DNA from 2 places in the Lacrimispora sinapis genome. Region 2 is predicted to be linked to the other one. Evidence: a T-box and tRNA genes for the amino acid it is inferred to sense, from the RefSeq annotation. Region 2 holds a T-box; the other holds one or more tRNA genes.
The links. The T-box of region 2 lies ahead of metG (methionine--tRNA ligase). A T-box ahead of a tRNA ligase gene usually reads a tRNA of that ligase, here a tRNA-Met.
Positions count from the first base shown of each region.

Region 1: it has a tRNA-Met gene. The T-box ahead of metG (methionine--tRNA ligase) is inferred to sense a tRNA for this amino acid. The anticodon was not compared.

Region 1 is NZ_CP141832.1:1,147,141-1,159,574, forward strand. It holds gene VIG27_RS05270 (carbamoyl phosphate synthase small subunit) at 141-1,220, shown strand; gene carB (carbamoyl-phosphate synthase large subunit) at 1,213-4,416, shown strand; gene VIG27_RS05280 (DUF3837 family protein) at 4,431-4,739, shown strand; gene VIG27_RS05285 (manganese catalase family protein) at 4,816-5,436, opposite strand; gene VIG27_RS05290 (spore coat protein CotJB) at 5,436-5,732, opposite strand; gene VIG27_RS05295 (spore coat associated protein CotJA) at 5,732-5,929, opposite strand; gene VIG27_RS05300 (NYN domain-containing protein) at 6,127-7,047, shown strand; tRNA gene VIG27_RS05305 (tRNA-Val) at 7,279-7,351, shown strand; tRNA gene VIG27_RS05310 (tRNA-Met) at 7,387-7,460, shown strand; gene VIG27_RS05315 (diacylglycerol/lipid kinase family protein) at 7,593-8,519, shown strand; gene ispF (2-C-methyl-D-erythritol 2,4-cyclodiphosphate synthase) at 8,555-9,097, shown strand; gene cysS (cysteine--tRNA ligase) at 9,125-10,528, shown strand; gene VIG27_RS05330 (Mini-ribonuclease 3) at 10,513-10,971, shown strand; gene rlmB (23S rRNA (guanosine(2251)-2'-O)-methyltransferase RlmB) at 10,968-11,705, shown strand; gene VIG27_RS05340 (transglutaminase-like domain-containing protein) at 11,726-12,434, shown strand, end outside.
Region 2 is NZ_CP141832.1:162,442-174,875, reverse strand. It holds gene metG (methionine--tRNA ligase) at 1-1,744, opposite strand, end outside; T-box leader at 1,837-2,087, opposite strand; gene VIG27_RS00865 (DUF885 domain-containing protein) at 2,230-4,050, shown strand; gene VIG27_RS00860 (GerMN domain-containing protein) at 4,104-4,640, opposite strand; gene VIG27_RS00855 (MarR family winged helix-turn-helix transcriptional regulator) at 4,668-5,117, opposite strand; gene VIG27_RS00850 (spore maturation protein) at 5,225-5,752, opposite strand; gene VIG27_RS00845 (arsenate reductase family protein) at 5,870-6,229, shown strand; gene VIG27_RS00840 (hypothetical protein) at 6,374-6,916, opposite strand; gene VIG27_RS00835 (undecaprenyldiphospho-muramoylpentapeptide beta-N-acetylglucosaminyltransferase) at 7,029-8,096, shown strand; gene VIG27_RS00830 (RNA polymerase sigma factor) at 8,099-8,641, opposite strand; gene VIG27_RS00825 (HIT family protein) at 8,659-9,075, opposite strand; gene VIG27_RS00820 (rhomboid family intramembrane serine protease) at 9,099-9,719, opposite strand; gene VIG27_RS00815 (DUF6382 domain-containing protein) at 9,770-11,194, opposite strand; gene VIG27_RS00810 (TadE/TadG family type IV pilus assembly protein) at 11,196-11,585, opposite strand; gene VIG27_RS00805 (prepilin peptidase) at 11,582-12,016, opposite strand; gene VIG27_RS00800 (TadE/TadG family type IV pilus assembly protein) at 12,028-12,434, opposite strand, start outside.

The sequences.
Region 1 (12,434 bases), 980 kb from region 2:
AAACATGAATAAAAAATGGAAAAAGAATTGCGAAGAAAACGGTTGAAAAATGTCACAGGATAATGTATAATCTATTCAATTTGGGCAGATATCAGTCGGCCTAATAACCATAGCATTGAGAAAGGATTGGGACTTTGCGTATGAAAGCTTTTTTAATACTGGAAGACGGCACTGTGTTTACAGGGACAAGCATTGGTTCAACACGGGAAGTGATAAGCGAGATTGTATTCAATACTTCCATGACGGGATATTTAGAAGTCCTCACCGACCCCTCTTATGCGGGGCAGGCAGTTGTAATGACTTATCCGTTAATTGGCAATTACGGCATTTGCCGGGAAGATATGGAATCATTAAAACCGTGGCCCGATGGCTACATTGTCAGAGAATTATCTAGAATCCCCAGCAACTTTAGATGTGGGGATACCATTCAGCATTTCTTAGAAGAAAACGACATTCCAGGTATCAGTGGTATCGATACGAGAGCCCTAACAAAAATTTTAAGAGAAAAAGGTACGATGAACGGCATGATTACAACCAATGAAGGTTTTGATCTTGATGACGTCATTTCACGTATGAAAAAATATTCTGTTACCGGTGTGGTAAAGGCTACTACCTGTAAGGAAAAGCATGTCCTTCCGGGCGATGGAAAGAGAGTTGCACTCCTTGATTTGGGGGCAAAGAAGAATATCGCCCGCTCTTTAAATGAGAGAGGCTGCGAAGTGACGGTATATCCTGCCGGTACAAAAGCAGAAGAGATCCTGTCCGGGGATTTTGACGGCATCATGCTGTCCAACGGACCTGGTGACCCAAAGGAGTGTACGGAAATCATTGCTGAGATAAAGAAACTGTACGATTCCAATGTTCCCATTTTCGCCATCTGCCTGGGGCATCAGCTTATGGCACTTGCAACCGGAGCGGATACTCATAAATTAAAGTATGGACACCGGGGCGGAAACCACCCGGTCAGGGATTTAGAAACCGGACGCGTTTATATTTCCTCCCAGAACCACGGTTATGTGGTTGATGAAGATACCGTGGACCCGGCTGTTGCGGTTCCTGCATTCGTAAACGTCAATGACGGAACCAATGAGGGGTTAAAGTATACCAATAAGAACATATTCACCGTACAGTACCATCCGGAAGCCTGTCCGGGACCACAGGATTCCAGCTACTTATTTGACCGGTTTATAAACATGATGGAGGAGGAAAATAATGCCTAAGATTCAGGATATTAAGAAAGTGCTCGTTCTTGGCTCCGGCCCGATCATCATCGGCCAGGCTGCAGAATTCGATTATGCCGGGACCCAGGCATGCCGTTCCTTAAAAGAGGAAGGCGTAGAGGTTGTTTTATTAAATTCCAATCCTGCCACCATCATGACGGATAAGGATATTGCAGATAAAGTATACATCGAGCCTTTGACGGTCGAGGTGGTGGAGCAGCTTATTTTAAAAGAAAAACCGGACAGCGTGCTTCCGACCCTGGGCGGCCAGGCAGGATTAAATCTTGCCATGGAGCTTGCTGACAACGGCTTTTTGGAAAAGCACAACGTCCGCCTCATCGGAACCACGGCTCTCACCATTAAAAAGGCAGAAGACCGTGAGATGTTTAAGGAAACCATGGAAAAGATCGGGGAACCGGTAGCTCCTTCCGATATTGTGGAGAATGTGGAAGACGGACTTCGGATCGCGGAAGAAATCGGATATCCCATCGTTCTTCGTCCTGCTTATACCCTGGGAGGTTCGGGCGGCGGGATTGCTGAGAATCCGGCCCAGTGCCGTGAGATTCTTGAAAACGGACTTCGCTTATCCCGTGTGGGACAGGTTCTGGTAGAACGCTGTATCGCCGGATGGAAGGAAATTGAATATGAAGTTATGCGGGACGGTGCAGGAAATGTGATCACCGTATGTAATATGGAAAACATCGACCCCGTAGGCGTTCATACCGGAGACAGCATCGTAGTGGCACCGTCCCAGACCCTTGGAGACAAAGAGTACCAGATGCTGCGTACCTCCGCATTAAAGATCATCAGCGAGCTGGGGATCACAGGCGGCTGTAACGTACAGTACGCCCTTCACCCGGAAAGCTTTGAGTACTGCGTGATCGAGGTAAACCCACGTGTAAGCCGTTCCTCTGCGCTAGCATCAAAGGCTACCGGATATCCCATTGCAAAGGTGGCGGCAAAGATTGCCTTAGGATATACCCTGGATGAGATCAAGAATGCGGTAACGAAAAAAACCTATGCAAGTTTTGAACCCATGCTTGATTACTGTGTGGTTAAGATGCCCCGCCTTCCGTTTGATAAGTTTTTAAGTGCCAAGAGAACTCTGGGGACCCAAATGAAGGCAACGGGTGAGGTCATGAGCATCTGCACCAGCTTTGAAGGCGGCCTTATGAAAGCCATCCGCTCTCTGGAGCAGCATGTGGACAGCCTGCTGTCTTATGACTTTACGGAACTTACGGATGAAGAACTGACAGAAACCCTTCATCTGGTGGATGACAGAAGAATCTGGGTCATTGCAGAGGCGATCAGAAGAGGCTTTTCCTATGAGACCATTCATGAGATCACAAAGGTCGATGTGTGGTTTATTGATAAGCTGGCCATTCTTGTGGAGATGGAAGAAGCACTGAAAAAAGGTCCTCTGACCACCGAATTATTAAAGGAAGCCAAACGTCTGGAATTCCCGGATACTGTGATTTCCAGGCTGACTGGAATCTCTGTGGAAGACATTCATCAGACAAGAAAAGACAACGGCATTACAGCGGCATTTAAGATGGTAGATACCTGTGCGGCTGAATTTGCCGCCGAAACACCTTATTATTACTCCTGCTTTGGAAGTGAGAATGAAGCCATTCAGACTTCCGGAAGAAAGAAAGTATTGGTTCTGGGTTCCGGTCCTATCCGCATCGGCCAGGGAATCGAGTTTGACTTCTGCTCCGTTCACAGCACCTGGAGCTTCAGCAGAGAAGGCTATGAGACGATTATTGTCAATAACAACCCTGAGACCGTAAGTACAGACTTTGATATTGCCGATAAACTGTATTTTGAACCTCTTACTCCGGAGGATGTGGAGAGCATTGTGGACATCGAAAAGCCGGACGGAGCAGTGGTACAGTTCGGCGGACAGACTGCCATCAAACTGACCGAAGCGCTGATGAAGATGGGAGTCCCCATTCTTGGAACCGCAGCAGAAGATGTAGATGCAGCGGAAGACCGGGAGCTTTTTGATAAGATCCTGGAAGAATGCCAGATCCCAAGACCAGCCGGACAGACTGTATTTACAGCCGAAGAAGCGAAGACGGTGGCAAACCAGCTTGGTTATCCGGTGTTAGTAAGACCTTCCTATGTACTTGGCGGACAGGGAATGCAGATTGCGATTTCCGATCAGGATGTGGACGAATTCATCGGAATCATCAATCAGATTGCCCAGGAACACCCGATTCTGGTGGATAAATATATTATGGGAAAAGAGATCGAAGTCGATGCAGTCTGCGACGGCCAGGAGATCTTAATCCCTGGCATTATGGAGCATATCGAACGTGCCGGTGTCCATTCCGGTGACAGTATTTCCGTATATCCGGCTCAGAGCATTGACGAGGAAGTCAAGGGAAAGCTGGTGGAATACACCAGAAGACTGGCGAGGGCTCTTCATGTAAAGGGTATGATCAATATTCAGTTCATTGTGAGCGGAAAAGACGTATATGTTATCGAGGTAAATCCTCGTTCTTCCCGTACGGTGCCATATATCAGTAAAGTGACCGGAATTCCTATTGTTCCTCTGGCGACCCAGGTGATCTGCGGCCATACCATTAAGGAGCTGGGGTATGAGCCGGGGCTGCAGCCGGAGGCAGATTACATTGCCGTAAAGATGCCGGTATTCTCCTTTGAGAAGATCCGCGGCGCAGACATCAATCTGGGACCGGAGATGAAATCCACGGGAGAGTGTCTTGGAATTGCCAAGACCTTTAACGAGGCACTTTATAAGGCGTTTGCAGGAGCAGGCATTAAGCTGCCCAGGCATAAGAATATGATTATCACCGTAAAAGATTCCGACAAGGAAGAGATCATTGAAATTGCAAGAAGGTTCCAGGCACAGGGCTATAAGATATTCTCCACCTCCGGAACTGCGAAGGTATTAAATGAAAACGGTGTAAAAGCCCTTATGGTGCGGAAGCTGGAACAGGAATCGCCCAATCTGCTGGACTTGATTCTGGGGCATGAAATTGATCTGGTCATTGATACCCCGCCTCAGGGGGCCGACAGAAGCAAAGACGGGTTTACGATCCGCAGAAATGCCATTGAAACCGGCGTGACTGTTCTTACTTCCCTGGATACGGCAGCAGCCCTGGTGACCAGTATGGAAAACCGGGCCAAAGAATTGACCCTCATCGACATTGCACAGGTTAAAAATATATAAGGAATTGAGATGATATGATATTTTACATCAACAAACAGGCGGTAGAAATTAAAACCAGATTTGATAATGCACCACTGACTTCCCCCAATGAGGCTTGTGCGGCCATGGGAATGCTCTATAAAATCTATGGCCTGCCTGTTCCTGAAAAAAAGGACATGGTAAGCCAGATGAAAGAGGATTTTCATGCAGCAGTAAAAGATCTTCCGGTTCCGTCGGAGTTTGCTGCAAAAATCATAAGTCTACTTGATGCGTATTATAAAGATGATCCGGTGACGGAGGAGATCTATGAATTGTTAAAATACAGTTATGAAGAGCAGAAATAGCTTTTCAATATAGAAGAAAGGCCGGAATTACAGGTAATCCTGTTCCGGCCTTTCTTCTATATTAATGTCAGATTCATTACTGTGCTGGTTTTTTGACAAATTGTTTGTCAAATTCAGGGTTGAAATAGTAGAAGTTTTTCGCATCTAAATCAGATTTGATTTTTTCAAGGGCCTCTCCAAACCTCTGGAAATGCACCACTTCTCTTGCACGAAGGAATTTCAGTGGTTCCCGTACGTCTGGATCTGTGATGATACGAATTAAGTTATCATAGGTGGTTCTTGCTTTCTGTTCTGCGGCAAGGTCCTCGATCAAATCGGTGATGGCATCGCCTTTGGACTGAAACTCGCATGCATTGAAGGGAACTCCGGCAGCGGCAGTCGGCCAGAGCGCGGTGGTATGATCAATATAATATGCATCAAACCCTGCGGTTTTTGCCTGTTCCGCAGACAAGTTTTTCGTCAGCTGATAGATAATGGAACAAATCATTTCAAGATGACCCAGTTCTTCTGTCCCGATATCGGTCAAAAGTCCTCCCACTTCTTTGCATGGCATGGTATATCTCTGGGAAAGATACCGCATAGAAGCAGCTAATTCTCCGTCAGGACCGCCGAACTGGCTGATGACCAGAGAGGCAGTTTTAGGACAGGTCTCTTTAATGTTTACCGGGAACTGCAGTCTTTTTTCATAACTCCACATTATACATTACCTCCTTCCCACGGCAGGGGACCATCGGCCCAGGTGAAATGCTTCTGCCCTGGGTATTTTGTGTTGATGTCATTTTTGTTATTGGTATCCGGGCAGACACAGTCCATGGTGAGAGGTTCAAAATTTTCTGCGTAGTTTTTTAACAGCTGCTTTCTCTGTTCCATGGCTTGCTTAAATGCAGTCAGCGCTTCCTGATCCACTGGATGAGTATCCAGATACAAGGTTAAGTCGTTGACCGTAAAACTGATTTCTGTAATTTGTTTTAAGAGATTATTGCGGTCTGCCATCATGCCTCACCTCCCGTAACATAGAAGGGAAGATTCAGGCTTGGAAATATGGTGCCGTTTTTTAAAGCTGCTGCCGGGTCATAGGGCTGTTCCCAAGGCTGCATAGGCACAGTAGCAATTGCAAGCTGAACCGTTGCCGATGGTGTTGCAGGACATGGTTTTGTTTTATCATTTCCGCATGAAGTCGTTGAATTCATAAAAACACTCCTTTCAGTTCTGTCATTCATCCTTCTTTTTTATTATGAACATAAGAATGAAAAATACATTGCAAAAATTCTCCCATATTAACCACCGTAATGTTATTGTAATAAATGGAAAAATGAAATATAATGAAATGGAATACGAGGGAAAAGACAGAATATGGAAAAACAAATTAAGACGGGAGAGCAGAGGTTTGAGTGACAAAAAATTTGCAGTATTAATTGATTCTGATAATATATCAGCCAAGTATATTACATGTATTCTGGATGAGATGACACGATATGGTGTCATTACCTACAAACGGATTTACGGTGATTGGACAAGCGCCCAGATGGGCAAATGGAAGATGGAGCTTTTAGAAAATTCCATCACTCCCATTCAGCAGTTTTCCAATACCGTTGGAAAGAACGCAACTGACTCCGCACTTATTATTGATGCGATGGATTTACTTTATACGGACAATGTAGATGGATTCTGCATCGTATCCAGTGACAGCGATTTTACCCGCCTTGCCAGCAGGCTTAGGGAATCCGGAAAAGAAGTCATCGGAATGGGGGAGGAAAAAACACCCAAATCCTTCCGCGCGGCCTGCACGGTTTTCACCAACTTAGAGGTGCTTCTCGATCAGGATGAAGAAGGAACCGGCGGCGGAGCCATTGGAAAACAAGTGATTGAGCAGGATATTGCATCCATTATTTTAGAAAATGACGATAAAAACAAGGCGACCGGACTGGGTGAGATCGGCAACCGACTTGTAAAAAAATATTCTGATTTTGATGTGAGAAATTATGGCTACAGCTCTTTGTCAAAATTTCTGGAAGAGATGGACAGCTTTGAACTGAGAAAATCCAATAATGTGGTGACCGTCCGCATGAAGGATAACCGCACAAAACGGCAGGAGCTTGACGATTATGCGGTGAAGTTAGTCAAAGGCAGCGGCAAAAACGGTATGGAGCTTGCAGCTCTGGGCAATGGAATGCACCGGAAGTTTGCAGATTTTAAAGTTAAGGATTACGGCTATTCCACATTTTCCAAATTTGTACACAGCATTGTGCAGCTGGAAGTGCGGGAGAATAAAAACAATAATAAAGCCGTGTTTTTGAAAAAAGAATAATCACTTGCCATCCGGGAAATCATAATATTTCACGGATGGCTTCTTTTTTAGCTGTAATTCAAAAGGTATAGTTGGAAGATACCGGCAGAAAACCCAGTAACAATCAGGCTTTCAGAGATATGGGGGAAAAAGGAAAAAAATTGACAAAAAAGTGTTGACAATTGATACAATTCATATTATACTAATGAAGCAGTCGGGAACGAGAGAAAAACAAACGTCCGGACAAGCACTGGGATCTTAGCTCAGCTGGGAGAGCATCTGCCTTACAAGCAGAGGGTCACAGGTTCGAGCCCTGTAGGTCCCATTGGTAAACAAAGCGTTTACTTCACAATTTCATATGGCGGAATAGCTCAGTTGGCCAGAGCACACGGTTCATACCCGTGGTGTCGAGAGTTCGAATCTCCCTTCCGCTATTGATAACCCTGTAATCATAAGATTACAGGGTTTTTTGTACGACAGGAAGCGACAGCCTTTTTCCATTTTTTTTATATTCATTTTTGCTGTTTTATGATATACTAACAAATAGCAAAAAGTGGAGGGATTCCATGTATTATTTTATTGTAAACCCCAACTCACGCTGCGGACGTGGACAAACTATATGGAAAAAGCTGGAAGATACGTTAAATGCTTCCGGAGTGGAGTATCAGGCTTTCTTAACAGAGAAGCCGGGAGATGCCAGAATCTTTGCCAGCCGGCTGACAAGCGGCTGTAAAGAATCCATAGTCATCATCGCTGTAGGCGGAGACGGAACAGTGAACGAGATTTTAGATGGGCTTTCCTTCTGTGGTTCTATTACATTAGGGTATATTCCTGCCGGATCAGGTAATGATTTGGCAAGAAGCTTAAAACTGCCGGGGAATCCGGTTCGGTGTTTAAAGAAGATTCTGCATCCAAAATATTATAAGCTGATGGATTACGGGGTTCTGACTTACGGAGACGGAGAAGTCGCCCACAGACGGTTCAGCGTAAGCGCCGGCATCGGAATGGATGCGGCTGTTTGCCATAACATTTTATTTTCAAAAACCAAAAGACTGCTCTATAAGTTCCATGTCGGACGCCTGGCTTATCTCCTGGTGGGGCTCAAGCAGCTAATGCTGGCAAAGCCGTCAAAAGGGTATATTCTTTTGGATGGGGTTCAAAAGGTGGAATTTAACCACGCGTATTTTATATCTGCACATATTCACCCCTATGAAGGGGGAGGATTTAAGCTTGCTCCGGATGCCAGCTTTGAAGATGGGAAACTTACGGTTTGTATGATGAATACCAGGAAAAAGCGGAAGCTTATTCCATTTCTGGCCTGCTCCCTATTAGGCAAAAGATCCTCCAATATGGGGATTCGTTTCTATACCTGTAAAGAGATTATGATTCATATGGAGCAGCCCCTGGCGGTTCATACCGACGGAGAAAGCTGTTTTTGCCAAAAAGATGTACAGATTCACTGTATCAGTAAAAAATTGCGGGTGATTGTATAGCAATGTTTGTATATATATAGAAGAAAGGATAAATTATGAGAATTGGACAGGGATATGATGTTCATAAATTAGTAGAAGGAAGAGATTTGATTATCGGAGGCGTAAAGATTCCGTACGAAAAAGGACTTATGGGCCATTCGGATGCAGACGTATTGATCCATGCGGTCATTGATGCACTGTTTGGTGCGGCCGGATTAGGGGATATCGGAGAGCATTATCCGGATCATGACCCTCAGTATAAAGATGTTTCCAGCATGGAACTGTTAAAGCTGGCAGCAGGACTTTTAGAGGAAAAGGGATATATTGTCGAGAACATTGATGCAACGGTCATTGCTCAGAAGCCAAAGCTTCTGGCTTATCGTCCCCAGATGATGGAGAACATTGCAGATGCGCTCAATCTGCCGGTGGGAAAAGTGAACGTAAAAGCGACTACAGAAGAAGGGCTTGGATTTACGGGAACAGGAGAAGGCATTTCCGCTCAGGCGATCACTCTTCTTACGTCTGTAGAGGATTATTGCTATGATGACAATATCATGAGAGCGGATTGCGGCAGCTGCGGAGGCTGCTGTAAGAAATAGGAACTGGTAAGACAGGAGGGAATTATTATGAAGGTTTTTAATACATTATCCAGACAAAAGGAGGAATTTGTGCCGATAGAGCCATCAAAGGTCAAGATGTACGTCTGTGGCCCTACGGTATACAATTATATACACATCGGCAACGCAAGGCCTATGATCGTATTTGATACGGTGCGGAGATATTTTGAATATAAAGGCTATGAGGTTAATTTTGTCTCCAATTTTACCGATGTAGATGATAAGATCATTAAAAAGGCAATTGAAGAAGGGGTAGATGCAGATGTCATATCAAAACGCTATATTGAAGAATGCAAAAAAGATATGGAAGCCCTGAATGTAAAGCCGGCCACAAGGAATCCTCTGGCAACGGAGGAGATCTGCGGAATGATTGATATGATAAAGGAACTGGTTGATTCCGGTCACGCCTATGCAGCAAAGGACGGAACTGTTTATTTCCGTACCAAAGCGTTTGAAGGTTATGGTAAACTTTCCCATAAGAATCTGGAAGACTTGCAATCCGGTTTCCGGGAAATCAAGGTGACCGGGGAAGACGGCAAGGAGGACCCTTCGGATTTTGTTTTATGGAAGCCGAAAAAAGAGGGGGAGCCTTACTGGGAATCTCCATGGTGTGAAGGCAGACCGGGATGGCATATTGAATGTTCCGTTATGTCAAAGAAATATCTTGGGGATCAGATTGATATCCATGCAGGGGGAGAGGATTTAATATTCCCTCATCATGAGAATGAGATCGCCCAAAGTGAAGCAGCCAATGGAAAAGAATTTGCAAAATACTGGATGCACAATGCATTCTTGAACATAGACAATAAAAAGATGTCCAAATCTCTTGGGAATTTCTTTACGGTCAGAGATATTGGCGAGAAATATGATCTGCGGATTCTGCGTTTCTTTATGCTCAGTGCTCATTACAGAAGTCCTCTTAATTTCAGTGCCGAATTGATGGAAGCTTCCAAGAACGGCCTGGACCGGATTCTGACAGCTGTGGATAAGTTAAAGGATCTTCAGGCCAAAGTAAAGACACAGACTCTTCGTGAAGGCGAGGATAAAAAGCCTGTGGAAGAACTGGTTGTCAAATTCGAGACTGCGATGGATGATGATTTTAACACAGCAGATGCAATATCCGCTATTTTTGAATTAGTAAAGTTAAGCAACTCCACTACCGATGAGAACAGTTCTGCAGAATATGTGAGTTTCTTAAAGGAAACCATTGAAATGCTTTGCGATGTTCTGGGCATCATCACTGAGAAGAAGGAAGAAATTCTTGACGATGAGATCGAGGCCATGATCGAAGCAAGGCAGCAGGCCAGAAAGGATAAGAATTTTGGCCTGGCAGATGAAATTCGCGGAAAATTACTGGATCAAGGAATTGTTCTGGAGGACACCAGGGAAGGTGTAAAATGGAAGAGAATATAATTTCGCTGTCTGGTTTTTCTGATTTATTTAAAGAAACACTGCATTTAAAAGAAGTGGATATAAAAAGCTATTCCCCTCTGGCTCTGGCTTATATCGGAGACGCCGTTTATGAGGTGATCATCCGCACCAAGGTGATGAACCATGGAAGCACTCAGGTCAACAACATGCATAAAAAAAGCGCTAAGCTGGTCAATGCAGGAACACAGGCGGACATCATCCGCCGGCTTTTGGAGGAGGAAGATTTAACGCCGGAAGAGATCGCTGTTTACAAGCGTGGACGCAATGCCAAATCCGTGACCACGGCCAAACATGCCACAATGGCAGATTATCGGACCGCCACCGGATTTGAAGCCCTTTGCGGTTATCTGTATTTAAACGGTGAATTGGAACGGCTCATAGCCGTAGTGGGCAAAGGACTTGAAAGAATAGGAGAACTGGAATGATAGAGGAATTTACCATAGAAGGAAGAAACGCAGTATTGGAGGCGTTCCGTTCCGGAAAGACGATTGATAAGCTTTATGTACAAAAGGGAGTCCAGGATGGCCCCATTCAGTCCATTGTCCGGGAAGCGAAAAAGACGGATACCATCGTCAATTTCGTAGAGCGGGAGCGGTTAGACCAGATGTCAGAGGAAGGCCATCACCAGGGGGTGATCGCTCATGCAGCGGCCTATGAATATGCAGAAGTGGAAGATATGTTAAAGGCTGCAGAAGAAAAAGGGGAACCGCCGTTTCTGTTCCTGCTTGATGGGATTGAAGATCCCCATAATCTGGGTGCCATTATCCGTACCGCCAATTTAGCCGGAGCCCATGGCGTGATTATTCCAAAACGCCGGGCGGTAGGACTGACCGCTACGGTTGCCAAGACTTCTGCCGGCGCCTTAAACTATACACCGGTTGCAAAGGTAACCAATTTAACTGCTGCCATGGAGGAACTGAAGGCAAAAGGTATGTGGTTTGTCTGTGCCGATATGGGGGGAGAGACCATGTACCGCCTGAATTTAAAAGGGCCTATCGGCCTTGTCATCGGCAGTGAAGGAAACGGTGTCGGAAGGCTTGTGAAGGAAAACTGTGATATGGTTGCCTCCATTCCGATGAAAGGGGATATTGATTCTCTGAATGCTTCTGTAGCAGCAGGAGTACTGGCTTATGAGATCGTGAGACAGCGCTTGGGATAACGTACAAGGAGAAAATAAGTATGAAAAAACGAGGTGCGGCTTTTGCGGCAGTTTGTGGGGGTATATTATTAGCCATCAACGGCTGCGGCCCGAAGGGAAGCATTACTGCAGCAGATAATACAAAAGAAAGCATTGAATGGAAAACCGTAGTAAGTATAAAGGATGAAGGGGTTCCTCTATCTTCCAAACCGGAAGGCAAAAGTGTGAAAAAGCCCCAGGCTTCGGGAACCGTAACGTTTAGAAGTAATTCTGTCACCCTTGATGCATCCAATGCAAGCCATGGCTATGTAATGGTACAGTATACAGGAAATGCTTCCAGAATAAAAGTACAGGTCATAAAAAATGGCGGTGAGACTTATACCTATGATTTAAATGCAAGATCCGCCTATGAGGTGTTTCCCCTGACGGAAGGAAACGGAACCTACACGGTCCGTGTTCTGGAACAGGTACAGGGAACCCAGTATGCCATAAAGTCGAGCAATCAGATTCCGGTAAAACTGGTCAATGAGTTTGAACCATTTCTTTATCCGAACCAGTATGTGAATTTTACTTCGGAAAGTGCGGTCGTTAAAAAAGGAGCGGAACTTGCAGCCCCGGCGGCAGATTCTCTTGCCGTTGTCAATAACGTTTATAACTATGTAGTCAATAATTTTACGTATGATACGGCACTGGCCAATTCGGTACAGACCGGGTATCTGCCCAATGTGGATCAGGTGCTGGCGAAGAAAA
Region 2 (12,434 bases):
AGAGAAGTTTTTTGGATTTGGGCACCGCTTCACAGGCAATGATCTCTCCTACCTGGAACTGCAGCTTTGCAAAATCCTCATACTCGATCTCCGGCTTTGGTTCGATGTCGATAACTTCAGCGGCTTCTTCCTCCGCTTCTCCGGTTTCGGCGGAAGCTTCCGCATTCATGGCCTCCACTTTTTCCATCACTTCTTTTATATCCATACGTGCAAATAAAATCTCAGGCTTGTCTGTTACCTTGCATCCGGACGGATAAAGGCCAAAAGTATCCATCTCAGACAATTCTCTCTTTGTGGTGCAAAGCTGTGCAAGGATCTTCTTTGAAGTGTCCGGCATAAAGGATTCAAGCAGGGAAGCTCCGATGGTAATGGCTTCCGTTAAGTTATAAAGAACCGTCTCCAAACGGGCTTTTTTCGTCTCATCCTTTGCAAGCGTCCAGGGAGCGGTCTCATCAATATACTTGTTGCTTCTTCTGAATATGTTAAAGATGGCGGTCATGGCATCTGCGACCCGGAGTTTCTCCATCTTCTCCTGAACCTTTTTCACTTCTTCCAGAACTACGGTCTTTAAATCATCATCAAAGGAATCGGTATCCTTTCCATCGGTGACCACGCCTCCAAAGTATTTATTGGACATGGAAATGGTACGGTTTACAAGATTACCAAGGATGTTGGCGAGATCGGAATTCATGCGCTCTACCATTAACTCCCATGAAATCACGCCGTCATTTTCAAAGGGCATCTCATGAAGCACAAAGTAACGGACCGCATCTACACCAAAGAAATCTACCAGGGTATCTGCGTAGAGAACATTTCCCTTGGACTTGCTCATCTTTCCGTCTCCCTGTAACAGCCAGGGATGACCGAACACCTGCTTTGGAAGGGGCACATCCAATGCCATAAGGAAAATAGGCCAGTAAATGGTATGGAAGCGGATGATATCTTTCCCGATCAGATGTAAGTCTGCCGGCCAGTATTTTTTAAACTGGTCCGTACTGTTGCCGTCGCAGTCATAGCCGATTCCGGTAATATAGTTTGTCAAAGCGTCAAGCCATACATAGACCACATGCTTTGGATCAAAGTCCACGGGAATTCCCCAGGTAAAGGTGGTTCTGGATACACAAAGATCCTGAAGACCCGGAAGAAGAAAATTGTTCATCATCTCATTTTTCCTGGAAACCGGCTGGATAAATTCCGGATTCTCGTTGATATGCTTGATGAGACGGTCCGCATATTTGCTCATACGGAAGAAATATGCCTCCTCCCTGGCCGGTTTTACTTCACGGCCGCAGTCCGGGCATTTCCCATCCACCAGCTGGGATTCGGTGAAAAAGGATTCACATGGAGTGCAGTATAAGCCTTCATAGTATCCTTTATAAATATCTCCCTGATCGTAAAGCTTTTTAAAGATCTTCTGAACCTGTTTTTCATGGTCCTGATCGGTGGTACGCATAAATTTATCGTAAGAGGTATGCATCAAATCCCAGATATTACGAATTTCACCGGCCGCCTGATCCACAAACGCTTTTGGAGTCACACCTGCTGCTTCTGCTTTTTCTTCAATTTTCTGACCATGTTCATCGGTTCCGGTCTGGAAAAATACGTCATAGCCCTCTGCCCTTTTGTAACGGGCAATGGCATCAGCCAGAACTGCCTCATAGGTATTGCCGATATGGGGCTTTCCTGAGGCATAGGCGATGGCGGTGGTAATATAATAAGGTTTTTTGTTTGAATCTTTGCTCATGTTAATTCCTCCTGTTTCTAAAATGAGATGTGACTGGAAGCATTCCTTCTCCCCGAAAAAGAAAAACCCGTCTTAAAAGATCCTTTCGGAAATTTAAAGACGGGGAAATATCCCGTGTTACCACTTTAATTCATCCATACCTTACAGCATGGACCTTATCGGCTGCATAAACAGTCTGACACGATAACGGGTGTGACCGTCGGAGTTTAAAAGCAATAATTATGCCAATTCAACTCCGCTGCTCCAAGGCCATGTTGGGAAATAAGACCATGCTTCCTTTTCAGCTGCCGGAAGTCTCTGCTCATGATCGTTTATTTCTTACTCTTCTTTTCTCAGCATTCTCATATAGATCAATTGTTAGTAACCCTAGTGTAATGGTTTAAGGAAAGTTTGTCAAGCAGGGAAACCTTCTTATGACTGGTTTTGTCATGACTTTTTTTATTTCAACATATAAATATTATTAGTGAATTACGGAGGAATCTTATATGACAAACAAATTTTTAACATTGAGCCGTAGAATTCTTTCCATTTTTCTATCGGTTGCCCTGCTAAGTGCATGTACGGCACCCCCAAATGCTCCCGCCACTCCTTCCAGTGCCGGATACGAACGCTACCGGGCCGATGATTTAACCATGCAGAAGGAATTTAATCTGTTTACAGATGATTTGTTCCGGGAAGAAATAAGCAATTCGGGAATCAGCTTTCATTTCACCATTGCAGATCCTGCTTCCCGGGGGTTTGATACCGTTCCTTTGACCCTGGGCGACTTTTCCCTGGACAAAATGAAGAACAACTTCAAGGATCTTATGGAGTTAAAGAAAAAGCTTACCCGGTTCAATCCGAGAAAGCTTACCAGTGACCAAAGACTTACCTATCAGATTCTTTACTCTTACATAGATACAGAACTTACTTCCGAAGGTCTTGAGCTGTATTCCCAGCCTTTGACAAGCACCATCGGAATCCAGGCCCAGCTTCCGGTCCTGTTTGCTGAGTATGCATTTTACAGCCGGGAGGATGTGGACCATTACCTGTCACTTCTTTCCACCATTGATGATTATTATGCACAGATCATGGAGTTTGAAAAAAAGAAATCAGAGGCTGGTCTTTTTATGTCGGATTCGGCGGCAGACCACGTATTAAAATCCTGTGAAGCATATTTGATTCAACCGGACCACAACTTTCTGGCGGAAACCTTTAACAGCCGGATTGATGCACTTAATGACTTAACGGCAGACGAAAAAGCCGCTTATAAAGAGAAGAACCTTAAAGTTCTTGAAGAACATTTTGTTCCCGCTTATAAGAATCTCATCGACGGAATCACCGCTCTTATGGGAACTGGGAAAAATGACAAGGGGTTGTACTGGTATCCGGATGGAAAGGAATATTTTGAATATCTGGTCAATTCCAATACCGGAACCTCCTATAAATCCATAACAAGCCTTAAAAAAGCCATTGAAAAGCAGATGAACTCTGATATCAAAGCCCTGGGCCAGATCACCAAAGAGCACCCGCAGACCCTGGATCAGCTGGAGACGTATACCTTCCGTTACACCAAACCGGAAGAGATTCTGGAATCTTTAAAAACACAGATCACAGCCGATTTTCCGGAGCTGCCGCCCTGTAACTATACGGTCAAATATGTTCCTGAGGCACTGGAATCTTCTCTCAGTCCGGCCTTTTACCTGGTTCCTCCTCTGGACCGGTATGAAGAAAATACCATTTATATTAACGGCAATCCCCGTTTTCAGAATGACGATCTTTATACCACCCTGGCCCATGAAGGGTATCCGGGACACTTATATCAGAACGTATACTTTTTAAGCAAAAAGCCCAGTGATATCAGAAGCATCCTCTCATTTTCCAGCTACTCGGAAGGCTGGGCTACCTATGTGGAATTTTACTCTTATAGCCTGGATAACGGACTGGACCCGGAGCTTGGAAAACTGCTTGCCCACAATACTGCCGTAACTTTGGGCATCTATGCATATCTGGATATCTGCATTAACTATGAGGGCTGGGATAAGGAACAGACCGGGAAATATCTGAGCAACTTTTATAAGGTGGAGAATACCGATATTGTGGATACCATTTACAGCAGCTTAGTGGAAAATCCCACAAACTACATGGAGTATTATGTGGGATATTTGGAAATCATGGAAATGCGCAACACCGCCGAAAAGATCTTAAAGGATCAATTCAACTTAAAAGCCTTTCATACCTTTTTGCTTGATATCGGGCCGGCCCCCTTCTCTGTCATTCAGCCGGAATTCCGTAACTGGCTGGCTAAAGAACTGAGAAACGGATAATAAAACAGGCAGGAGCATGGTATCCTCGCTCCTGCCTGTTTTCAATATGGATCTTAACCCATCTTTTTATAATCTTTTACATATTCCAGGTAATCCTTATCTCCCTGCTTAACGGTATCACTGGTAATATCCTTTCCGTTCACAAGAACCTTTAACTTATCCAGTTCAAAATTCTCGATAAAGGTATTGCCAACGGCTGTCAGCATGATCAAATCTCCCTTTGTGCCTTTCACAGGTGCTTTTGATAAATCCAGAGTACCTGTCCCATCCTTGGAATCAAATTTAAGGACTTTTGTGCCTTTTTCCAGAACGCCATATTCCACCAGCTTTTCCACCAGGGCTTCTGCCGTCAGCTTGTCTACTGCATCCATAGCCTGATTCAAACCGCTTCCATCCTCGTTCTGACTATATATAGAGATGATTTCCATCGGTTCCACATTCGGATCGGGAACCTTGTCACTTGCACCTCCGGTAGAAGTTTCTACCTGGGGGTCAGGTGCAGTTGTCTCCATCTTAGGCTGTGTTGGTGTACACGCCGCCAGGGACATCATCATTATAACGCTCATTAACATCACGATGAATTTTCTCATAATTGCGTATTGCCTCCTTAAATTCTCTTAAAGGCTCCGAAACCATTGATTCAACTTGGTCAGAGCTTTGATCAAAACTTCTATCTCATCCTCGCCTAACGCTTTTACAATGCCGTCTATCATCTCCTGATGAAATTTAGCATGATGTTCATAGGCTTGTTTCCCTTTTTCTGAAAGGGAGATATATACGACTCGCCGGTCCTCTTTTCCCCTCTGGCGGATCACATACCCTTTCTTTACAAGGCTGTTCATGGCTATGGTGAGTGTGCCAACAGTAACAGAAAGCTCTCTGGCAATGGTCGACATATTTTTAGGTTCTCCGACACCGATTGCTTCTATTACATGCATATCATTATTCGTAATATTTTTAAATTCCTGAGTAATGATAGCCTGTTGTTCAATATCCATAACATCCCGAAACAGTCTTACCAATACTTCGTTAAGAGTTCCGTAAGTATCCACGTTTATCCCTTTCATTTCTTTATGACAATAAAAGCTTCTTCGTAATTATACATGATTATGTATTTATAGACAACCACTTGAATTCTTATGAAATTCTTAAAATCGGGACGAAATAATCCCTTTTATGCCAAAAAACGGCTTAAAACCACACTGGCGGCAATCCCTGCTGCAGTAGCAGCCATTGCACCGGTTAAAGCATACCTGGTTTTCCTGATTTTTACAGTTCCAAAGTAAACGCTTAGACAGTAAAACAAGGTTTCCGTACAACTCATCACAACAGAGGTCAGCATACCGATATAGGAGTCCGTTCCAAATTTTTTAAAAATATCAAGTACCAGGCCGATGGCTGCTGAGTTGGACACCAGACGGATCAGAATCACCGGCACCACAGGAGCAGGAAGGAATAAAAGGGAGGCTGGTTTTATCAATAGCTTCGCAAGGAAATCCAGAAACCCGGAAGCACGAAGCACCCCTACCGCAGTCATTAAGCCGATGAGTGTAGGCAAGATCCCTGCCACCGTTTTCATCCCATCCTTGGCACCATTGATGAAATCATCAAAGACCGGCCTTTTGGAGAGAATCCCAAACCCTACAATATAAAAGATCACAAGCGGTACCAACGCCTCCGACAAGAACATTAAAAACGTCATTTTTTCCCCCGGTTTTTCTTGATTATTACATTCTATTCCAAATCTCTCCTTTTCATTCAAACGGTTTCAGGGTAAAATATATGGGAACACAATCGTAAATGGAAGGGAGCGAAACACATGAGTGTATTATTTTTACAATACCCACCCTGCAGCACCTGCAAAAATGCAAAAAAATGGCTGGACGCCAACCAGATTTCCTACCAGTCAAGGAATATCAAAGAGGAACATCCCACTGCTTCGGAGCTTATGGAATGGATCAAAAAAAGCGGACTTCCCATTAAAAAGTTTTTTAATACCAGCGGTATTCTTTATAAGGAAAAGCATTTAAAGGATCTTCTGCCCGGCATGAGTGAAAAAGAGCAGATCGACCTGTTAGCTACAGACGGAATGCTTGTGAAACGTCCCCTGGTCATTGGAGACGGCTTCGTGCTTGTTGGATTTAAAGAAGAGGAATGGAAAAAAGCTTTCATTCTTTAAGATTAATATCAGAAAAACCTGGACTGCATGAATGTTAAAATCTTCATGCGGTCCAGGTTTTTCTTGTGTATAGTTTAGTGGTACTGTAAACAAACCTGTACTTTTCCACCTGTTGTTCCTTCTGCCACTCCGGGATTCTCTCTATCATGGTTTAAAACCAGAATCTGTGCCATCCGTTGGAATCTTTTTACGGCAGACGGCATATTGATTGGATCGCCTATGTTCTTCATTTAAAAAATCTTTATTAAGAAAATCATGGTAAACCGTCTCGAAAAAGATGATGATCTGGCAATCCTGGATGGTACTATAATCCACTCTGGAATACCTGGATTCATTATTATGTGAGGCATAGGCTCTTTCGGCAGAAATATCAATGGTTATGGCTGACATAATAACAAGAGCCATCATGGTGATCATAAAGGGCTTGTGCAGATAGAAAACCATTCTGCGGCATTTATTTATCATCTCCAGCTGCTTCCTGACAAGGAGCTTTGTCCCACGGCGGTTTAGTTCTTCCATAATCATCTGGAATTCTCCGGGCGGCGGTGAAGGCGGCTCCGGTGTTAATTCCGGGTGTTTCTGCATATACTCAACAAAATGGGAATCTAAATTTTCCTCGAAATCCCTGGTTCTTTTTTTCCGTTTTAATATGGAACATTTTTTTAAATTATTTTTTTTCTGCTCCACGTCCGCACCTCTTCAATACAACTTATCCTTTCGTTTCCACACTCTTTGGGGTTGACTTTTTACCACCAGCGTTTACTATTAATAGTATATCGAATTTGGGAGGCAACGCTTTATGAAAAAAATCATCTTAACCGGCGGCGGGACTGCCGGTCATGTTACTCCGAACCTGGCTCTGATTCCTTCTTTGAAAGAGCGGAATTATGACATCCATTATATAGGTTCTTACCAGGGAATCGAGCGGAAACTGATAGAAGGAGCAGGTATTGCCTACATCGGCATCTCATCCGGTAAATTCCGCAGGTATTTTGACTTGAAAAATTTCTCCGATCCGTTCCGGGTCATAAAAGGATACAGGGAAGCCTTAAAATTTATAAAAAAATACAAACCTGATGTGGTATTTTCAAAAGGCGGATTTGTAGCCGTTCCTGTGGTATTAGCTGCAAAACACTGCAAAGTACCTGTTATCATTCACGAATCCGATATGACTCCCGGACTGGCGAACAAGCTCTGTATTCCTTCGGCGGTCCATGTATGCTGCAATTTTCCGGAAACACTTTCCTATCTTCCAAAAAATAAAGCAGTTCTCACAGGTTCTCCTATCCGCAAAGAGCTGTTAGAGGGGGATCGGCTGAAGGGGATCAATTATACCCACTTATCCGAAAACCGCCCCATCATTTTGATTATCGGCGGAAGCCTGGGATCTGTCACCGTCAACAATGCAGTGAGAGAAATTCTCCCGAAACTGCTAAAAAACTTTCAGATAATACATATCTGCGGAAAAGGCAATTTGGATGAAAGCCTGATCGACACGGAAGGATATGTACAGTATGAATATGTTGACGCACCTTTAAAGCATTTGTTTGCGGCTGCAGATCTGATGATTTCCAGAGCCGGTGCTAACGCTATCTGTGAAATACTGGCTCTGCGGAAACCTAATATTTTGATCCCGCTGTCTGCGGCTGCCAGCAGAGGTGACCAGATCTTAAATGCAAAATCCTTTGCAAGGCAAGGATTCAGCTGTCTTTTGGAGGAAGAAAACTTAACCGGCGATTCCCTGCTTCAGGCTGTCACTGAAACGTATAAGAACCGGAAAAACTATATCTCCAATATGGAGCAAAGTGAGCAGCACAATGCCATTGATGCCATTGTTGAAATGATCGAATCTATTTCTCAGAAATAAATCTATGCATCAAAATTGGGACCCAGAATCTTTTTTAAACAGACTCTTGTCCGGTAAATCCGGGAACGGCATACCGTTCCCGGAATCTCCAGCAATTCGCAAATCTCAGAAATCGTCAGCTGTTTTAAGAAATAAAGAACAGCCATCTCCTTCCATTCCTCTCTCATGTTCGAGATCTCCTCAGTGATCTTTAAAAGAGCTTCCTCTTCAAGGATGAAATCAAGCGGGTCCGTAATGATGTAATTTGCCAGCAGCCCGATCTCATTGACAGCATCTTTCTCGTTAAGACTAACTTTTTCATAATGACCGTTTTTACGGAGACAGTCGATGGATTTTCTCTTTAGTATCTTAATCAGCATGCCTTTTTTACGTGTATCTGTCCAGGTCAGAGAATAATTCTCAAAATACGCAATAAACGTTTCCTGTACTACATCGTCTAATTCCATGTCTGGTACATGGAGTGTTTTTGCAATCCGGCGAAGCAGTCCCTGGTACTCTCCGTAAATGGATTGCAGCAACAAATTTTCATCTTCATGTATGCTCATTGATTTTGCCCCTCTGATTACAGGGCGCTCCTTATAGCGGCTCCTGTCTTTGCTAAGTCTTCCGGACTTTCTTTGCCCGATACCCATGAAACCATAACAGGACCTCCCTCATAACGGGGAATCAAATGTACATGAAAATGAAAAACTGTCTGGCCTGCTTCTTTTCCATTATTCTGCACCACATTGAATCCGGCGCAGCCTAATGACGTTTTCATGGCGGCTCCTATTTTAGCTGCTAAGGGAAGGACCTTGGATGCGGTATCCCCATCAAGCTCACAGAGATCTCTGTAATGCTGTTTCGGAAGAATCAGGGCATGCCCTTTGGTTGCCGGTCCCAAGTCCATTATTACGCGAAATGTATCATCTTCATATATGGTCTCAGAAGATATTTCGCCATTTGCAATTTTGCAGAAAATGCAATCATCTTCTCTCACACGCTCACCTCCTTCCGGTATCATTATTCCCATATTTCCACATTGGTACGCTTCTTTGGCTTACGGTACAGGATGACTCCCATAAAAATACCAATTACAAGCCCCGCAACGTGAGCGGCATTATCTACACCTGTGCTGGAAAAACCAAAATACAGGGAACATACGATTACTACAACCAGCTGCCGGGTACTCAAATCTTCCAGCCTCCCCCGGTTGCGTGCTACTGCATACAAAAGACCGCCGATCACACCGAAGATTGCACCTGAAGCACCTGCCGAAACTACAGTCCGGTAATCTACCAGATTCACAAACATAGAAACCACATTGGCCCCCACTCCGCAAAACAGATAGAAGAAGAAATATTTCACATGCCCCAGGGCTCTTTCCAGATTGTCGCCCAGAATAAACAAGATAAGCATATTATTCATAATATGATTGATACCAAAATGCATAAAAACAGAAGTGAGTAACCGGTAATACTCCCTTCCTTCCACTACATACGGCGCGTACATTGCACCATGAGAAACCATAAATTCCGTGTTTTCCGTGGAGCCTGTCATTTCCAAATACAGAAAACTGATGACATTTATAGCAATAAAACAGTAATTGACATATGCTTTTTTTCGCCTGTTCCAGTCTTCCATCACAGTACTCCTTCTAAAATAATATGCTTATTTTAGCACAAACCGACATATTATGTAAATATAAACGCGAAATTTGCAATAAAAATTTCATCTCCCTTTTTTAAAGCCACCGTCTCGTTTGTTTCCAGAATCCTTCCATTTACGGAAGTTCCATTGGTAGAATTTAAATCACTGAGCTGATATTCATCCTCTATCCGGTCAATTCTCGCATGGATCCGGCTGATGGTTTCACTCTCAATGACATAATCCACTAAGCCCTCCTGCTTTCCTATGAGAAACGGAACATAGGTGATGGAAGCATCTGGAATTTTTGATCCCACCGACCGCAGATACCGGATGTCTTTGTTTTCCGGCATATCCGTCAGAAGGACCGTCTGAATACAGTCTGGTTCCGCAACAGGTTGCTCTCTATCATTATTATGCTTCATATTTGTAGTTTGATCTATATAGACATTTTGATCCTTATTTATTTGATACTCTATAGTTTCTTTCTTCTCTTTCACCTCTTTCTTTTCTTTCAATTGTGGATGTACTTTTGCCTCTTCGATATCATTCTCTTCATCAAATGCCATCTTCCAGTCATACCGTTCTTCTGACTGGCTTTGGATTTCTTCACTTTTTTTGTTAGACATAATGCAAACAGCGGCGGCAGAAAGGATACCGGCGGCAAAAGGGGCATACCAGTATTGATATAGTCCTTTAAAGCCAAGGGCAAGCCACATAACAGCAGAAACAACGGCTGTGGATAACAAAAATACCATTGCTGTTTTGACCACTGGAATCGTATCCAAACTGGAATTTGGCTCATCAGAAAAATCCACATTACTTCTGTTATCCTCTTTCCTGGAATCCAAAAAAAGAGAATTGGAGTCCTCCGTCTGTGTCCTGTCTTTGATTTGGTCTTTTTCCGTAATCTCTTCCTCTTGTTTGTCCGCAGATTTTCTACCGATGATTTTAAGAAGATCATTTATCCCGTAGTTTTCCTTCAGACTCTCCTGATACAGTCCGTAAGCCATGACTACACATTCTTTATCCTGATGATCCACTTTTCCCAAAAGATAGCGTAAAAGCCCGGTCATTTCTGCCGGAAATGAGCCTTTTCTCCCTGGGACCAGACATAAATAAACCTGAAAACGCTCCGGTTCCACATAAATATATTCCGGTTCCAGAATAATCTGATTTTCGTTCAAGAGAAAGACTTCCACTCTGCCAAGCGTCCGGGCGATGCCTCCAATTAATTTTTTCAGTTCTTCTTCCCCAAGGCTTTGATACTCCAAAAGCCGGTCTAAGGGCTGCTTTGAGGTTATCTCATAGTAATAGGATCTATGGCTATCCACCTGTTTTATATGAAATTTCATCAGCCCTTCTATGGCATTTGCAGCCATCATGTGCAGTTCAAAGCCCTCATAGCCAGCTTCATCCGGGTTGATTATCAAATAGTTATGCTTCATTTCCCGTCTGTATGTAATCTTCATCTCATTCCTCCTGATTGGTCAGAGTCATCATCCTTAAAAAATTCTCCGGATCAAATACCTTCTGTTCCAGAGACAGCTTAAAACGCCCCCCTGCTGCTGCCGCATCTACCTTTTTTCCGGTTATGAGGTTTCCGGACGTGCTCAGCTGAAACTCGTATCTCTCCCAGGAAAATGGTTTTCCTGCTCTTTTTTCTGCCCAGGCAACGGCTTGTTCTGGTAATTCCGATTCATTATGGCGAAGTCTTTGGACTGCTTCCTGAAGTGCCATTGCTCCAACCGTCTCGTCCCTGACTCCATATGCCGCCTGGATAGAAAATAGCAGGGCCCATAATACAATAGCCATAACAAACGCTGCTTCCACAGTAAAACTGCCGGAAATACCTTTGTTCATAAGATCACCAGCCCAATCCATACCGGAACCAGAAACGGCAGGAAGGGAACAGATACCTTTCTTACATCCGTTCCTCTTATCCGGCAGCAAAAATAAATCCCGCCGCAAAAAAATCCGCTTAAAAACACACCGTAAACCAGCAGACTCAGATTCATCAAAGAACTCAGAAAAAGTCCGCTGACCGTAAAAAACCAGCCATCTCCTGCACCAATGGCCCCATGGGTCATCCGGCTCAAAAAAACAATCAGAATTCCTATGAAACAGCTTAGAATCCGGTCATATGAAAACGATCCGCTGATAAAACACAAAATTCCTCCTGCCAATGCAGCTGCTACCAACAGCCATACATGTATGGTCTTGCTTTTCCCATCCTGCAACGCTGCAAGAAAAAGAAACATTCCAAAAATCATCTTGTTTATGCCCTCCGGCATGGCTTCACCTCCTAATGGGAACAATACGAACAAGGGCCCAGATGTCTGACTTCCGATATGGAAACGGCTGAAACGTAAGATATGATGGACGAACAGTTTTTATCCGTATGGTATCGTTCCCCTGACGGCATAACATAAACCGTACTGCCTGAAGCTGCCGTTCTCCCGCATCTGCTGCAGGGCTTGTACTTTCCACCAGACAGATTACGGAGATTCTCCACCCCGGCAAGTGTGGTCTGCTGCAAATCATTATGTAAATAATGGCAGGTTCTTGACCTGTGATATCTTACACTTCCCTTCCCAACATAGACTATCTCCTCGTTTTCTCCCTCCCTTATGCTTTTTCCGCCTTCCTTTCCTACCCAGGCTCTGCGGCAGGATCTGGCCGTCATGGGAACACTTTTTAAACCAAAAACGG